Regions from separate parts of the Streptomyces sp. NBC_01198 genome, predicted to be linked through region 1. Evidence: riboswitches for the same ligand, from Rfam matches in the RefSeq annotation. Region 1 holds a riboswitch; the other holds the start of a gene.
The links. Region 1 has a riboswitch for glycine ahead of gcvT (glycine cleavage system aminomethyltransferase GcvT). Riboswitches for the same ligand answer to the same signal wherever they lie in the genome.
Positions count from the first base shown of each region.

Region 1 (2,382 bases):
GCGTCGAAGCGGCCGGGCGCCACCTGGAGCAGCATCTGCTCCACATGGCCGGCCGCCGCGCCGCCTTGCGCGCCCGCGATCACGTCGGACCGCCCCTTTCCCGTCGTTCGGTGTCCCGCCATCAAACCAGGTCGACTGTTCCCGGTGGAATGCTGACCGACTCAACCGGCGCCGGTTAAATGGCACCTATACGCCGGGTATACGCAAGCGTCCCGCCCGGTGGGCGAGTTGGGCCGCGGCGCGGTGTCAGTCCCGGCTGTAGAACGGCCGCACGACCTCCAGCATCCAGTCCCCGACCGGGTCCTGGGCGATGTCGAGCAGGATCAGGTGGACCGGCCAGGGCAGCGGGGCAGCGCCCAGGGCGCGGCCGAGCGCGTCCATGGCGGCGGCCCGGTCCTGGTCCTGCCAGCGGTCGAGTTCCACGCCGACGAAGAGCGCGGGCGGCTCCTCCTCCACCGAGGCCATGGCGCGGCGGGCGCTGAGCACCACCGGGGTGACGGCGTATTCGGCGGCGGCGACGGCCAGGAAGTCGACGGGCTCCTCGTCGGGGGCGGGCTCCCAGAGCCGCACCCGGGCGCCGCTGGGGACCTGCTCTCCGTACGCGCCGGTCCGCTCCGTGCGGCACAGCTCAGCGACGGCGGCGGGCGGTAGCGGCACCCCGACGGCGCCGCCGGGGTTGACGGCGATGCCGACCAGCGGGGGCAGCCCGCGGGCGAACTCGCGTACCGGCGCCACCGTGCAGGACATGCCGTCGGCGGCCTGCCGGAACTGCTGCTCGGAGCTGAAGACCGGCACATAGGGCGCGCCGCCCAGGTCGACGGTGGGCAGGTCGAGGCCTTCGGGGCCGGGCGGGCCGCCGTTGGGCAGCGGTACCCAGACATGGGAGCGGCCGAGGACCTCCAGCAGCCGGGGGGTCGCCGAGGGATTGCCGAGGCTCGCCGAGAGCACTTCCTCCAGCTCGTTCGCCGGCCATATGTACGGTGCCGGATTCTCCATGTCCACCCTTGTCCGCGCTTGTGCCACTGCCGGCGGCCGTGTCCTGCCGGGAAACAGTAGCGGCTGAGCGTCCTGGACGCCCCGGCATGCAATGATGGCGGGGCAACTCGACAAACTGCATACCGGCCGTTGGAGGCCGCGCGGGAGAGTTCCGGCCCCCTCGGTGAGGGGGCGGGGCGCCGAAGGAGCAAGTCCTCCCTTGAATCTCTCAGGCACAGATACCGCGCGGGCGAGGCAGATCTGAAAAGCGGGCGGGCCGCCGTCACCGGCCCCCGCCCCACCCAAGGTGCAAACCGCGGCCCCCAGGGGTCACGGTGAACCTCTCAGGTTCCGATGACAGATGGGGAGGCCGGGGTCAGTGCCCCGGCCGCCGTACGTGTCCCCGTCCGCCGCCTTTGGGAGCCCTTTCGATGAGCGAAACGTCGAACCAGCCGCTAAGCGCACCGCCCGCCGCGTCGCCCCGCCGTACCGCCCTGGACGCGGTGCACCGCGCCCTGGGTGCGACCATGACCGACTTCGCCGGCTGGGACATGCCGCTGCGCTACGGCAGCGAGCGCGACGAGCACCAGGCCGTACGCACCAGGGCCGGGCTCTTCGACCTGTCGCACATGGGCGAGATCAGCGTGACCGGTCCGCAGGCCGGGCAGGCGCTGGACCACGCGCTGGTCGGCCATCTGTCGGCGCTCGCGGTCGGCAAGGCCCGCTACACGATGATCTGCGCACCGGACGGCGGCATCCTGGACGACCTGATCGTCTACCGGCTGGCCGAGGAGCACTATCTGATCGTCGCGAACGCCTCCAACGCGCAGACGGTGCTCGACACCGTCTCCCTGCGTGCGGTGGACTTCGACGCGCAGGTGACCGACGACCGGGACGCGTACGCCCTGCTGGCCGTCCAGGGCCCGGCGGCGCCCGGCATCCTCAAGGCGCTCACGGACGCCGACCTCGACGGGCTGCGCTACTACGCGGGGCTGCCGGGGACCGTCGCGGGGGTCTCCGCGCTGATCGCCAGGACGGGCTACACGGGCGAGGACGGCTTCGAGCTGTTCGTGGACCCGGCCGACGCCGAGCAGCTGTGGCAGGAACTGCTGGCGGCGGGCGCCGGCGACGGGCTCGTACCGTGCGGGCTGTCCTGCCGCGACACCCTGCGCCTGGAGGCCGGGATGCCGCTGTACGGCCACGAGCTGACCGCGAAGGTCACGCCCTTCGACGCGGGGCTCGGGCGGGTGGTCAAGTTCGACAAGCCCGGTGACTTCGTCGGCCGGGAGGCGCTGACGGCTGCCGCGGCCAGGGCCGCGGACGTCCCGCCGCGCAAGCTGGTCGGGCTGGTCGCCGAGGGCCGCCGGGTGCCGCGCGCCGGCTTCCCCGTCACCGACGCGTCCGGCG
Region 1 covers NZ_CP108568.1:2,354,902-2,357,283, forward strand. Annotated here, with positions in the region: gene OG702_RS10445 (enhanced serine sensitivity protein SseB C-terminal domain-containing protein) at 1-122, opposite strand, end outside; gene OG702_RS10450 (enhanced serine sensitivity protein SseB) at 247-996, opposite strand; glycine riboswitch at 1,128-1,230, shown strand; glycine riboswitch at 1,231-1,346, shown strand; gene gcvT (glycine cleavage system aminomethyltransferase GcvT) at 1,407-2,382, shown strand, end outside.

Region 2 (2,382 bases), 5.0 Mb from region 1:
ATCCGGGCTGCCGCGCTAGGTGCTGTCGCCCGGCCGCGGGTCGCCGCCGGCCAACTCGCCGAAGTCGCGCGGCGGTCCGTCGCCTGCCTCCGCGACCGGCACCTGCATGCCGTAGTGGTGGTAGAGCTGCAGCTCCTGCTCCGGCGACAGGTGCCGCCCCACGCCGAAGTCCGGTGCGTCCCTGATCAGCGACTTCTCGTACGGCACCCGCAGACCGTCGTCCACCACCTCGCTCGGCTCCAGCGGCACGAACGCGTCGCGGCTGAAGAAACCGGTCCGCACCGCCGCCCACTCCGGCGTACCGGTCGCGTCGTCCAGATACACCTCGTCCACCGTGCCGATCTTCGCGCCGTCGCGGTCGAAGGCGCGGCGGCCGATGAGGCTTCGCGGATCGATGTCGGTCTGCACGGTCCCTCCAACCAAAGACGACAGCTGTTGGTACCACCAAAAGCCACATCAGGGGTGATGTCGACCGGAATGTCGGACCGGCGGCCCCCCGGAAGGCGCTGGTAGGCTGGACAACGGCTGCAGACCCCGTGCGGGAGAGTCCTTCGAGAGCGTGCCGCAGTGGCATCTCGGAGGCGCCGAAGGAGCAAATCCTCCCCGGAATCTCTCAGGCATCCGTACCGCAGGGGCGAGGTCACTCTGGAAAGCAGGACCCGCCCCGTGAGCACCGTTCGTGGGACAGGTCTTCACCGAAGGTGAAAGCCGTCCCGTGCAGGGGCGGTGAAGCTCTCAGGTACTGATGACAGAGGGGGAGGCCGTACGGGTGCCCGCGCCGGGTACCCCCGAAGGTCGTCGCTGACCAGGAGGCCTCCGCAGATGACTGATCCGACCCCCCGCCGCACCCCGCTCGCCGACCTCGAAGCGGGCCTGCCCTTCGCGCGCCGCCACATCGGCCCGGACGCCGCGGACCAGGCCAAGATGCTCGCCCAGGTGGGTTACGGCTCGCTCGACGAGCTCACCGACGCGGCCGTACCGGACACCATCAAGAGCGCCGCCGCCCTCGCGCTGCCCGCCGCCCGCACCGAGGCGGAGGTGCTGGCCGAACTGCGTGCGCTGGCCGACCGCAACCAGGTGCTCGCCCCGATGATCGGCCTGGGGTACTACGGCACCTTCACCCCGCCGGTGATCCTGCGCAACGTCCTGGAGAATCCGGCCTGGTACACGGCCTACACGCCCTACCAGCCGGAGATCTCGCAGGGCCGGCTCGAAGCCCTGATCAACTTCCAGACCGTCGTCGCCGACCTCACCGGCCTGCCCACCTCCGGCGCCTCCCTGCTGGACGAGAGCACCGCCGCGGCCGAGGCGATGGCGCTGTCCCGGCGGGTCGGCAAGGTGAAGGACGGCGTCTTCCTGGTCGACGCCGACACCTTCCCGCAGACCACCGCCGTGATCGGGACGCGGGCCGAGCCGGCCGGCGTCGAGGTCGTGGTGGCCGACCTGACCCACGGCATCCCCGCCGAGGTCGCCGAGCGCGGCGTCTTCGGCGTGCTGCTGCAGTACCCCGGTGCCTCCGGAGCCGTACGCGACCTAAGGCCGGTCATCGAGCGGGCGCACGAGCTGGGCGCGGTCGTCACGGTGGCCGCGGACCTGCTGGCGCTGACCCTGCTCACCTCGCCCGGCGCGCTCGGCGCGGACATCGCGGTCGGCACCACCCAGCGCTTCGGCGTCCCCATGGGCTTCGGCGGGCCGCACGCGGGATACATGGCGGTGCGCGAGGCCTACGCCCGCAACCTGCCCGGACGCCTCGTCGGGGTCTCGGTCGACGCCGACGGCGACACCGCCTACCGGCTGGCGCTGCAGACCCGCGAGCAGCACATCCGCCGGGAGAAGGCCACCAGCAACATCTGCACCGCACAGGTGCTGCTCGCCGTGATGGCCGGGATGTACGCGGTCTACCACGGCCCCGAGGGCCTGGCGCAGATCGCCCGCCGTACCCACCGCTACGCGGCCGTGCTGGCCGCGGGGCTGCGGGCGGCCGGTGTGGAGATCGTCCACGAGGGTTACTTCGACACGCTCACCGCCCGGGTGCCGGGCCGGGCCGCCGAGGTGGTCGCCGCGGCCCGCGCCGCCGGCGTGAACCTGCGGCAGACCGACGCCGACCTGGTCGGCATCGCCTGCGACGAGACCACGAACCGCGCCGCGCTGACCGCCGTGCTGGCCGCCTTCGGCGCCACCGGCGACATCGACGTCGACGCGCTCGACGAGGCGGCGCCGGACGCGCTGCCCACCGCCCTGGCGCGTACCGAGGCCTACCTGACCCACCCGGTCTTCCACCTGCACCGCAGCGAGACCGGGATGCTGCGGTATCTGCGCCGGCTCGCCGACCGCGACTACGCGCTGGACCGCGGTATGATCCCGCTCGGCTCCTGCACCATG
Region 2 covers NZ_CP108568.1:7,338,226-7,340,607, forward strand. Annotated here, with positions in the region: gene OG702_RS32805 (PRC-barrel domain-containing protein) at 16-408, opposite strand; glycine riboswitch at 530-639, shown strand; glycine riboswitch at 640-762, shown strand; gene gcvP (aminomethyl-transferring glycine dehydrogenase) at 823-2,382, shown strand, end outside.
Region 2: another riboswitch for glycine. It lies ahead of gcvP (aminomethyl-transferring glycine dehydrogenase); the one in region 1 lies ahead of gcvT (glycine cleavage system aminomethyltransferase GcvT).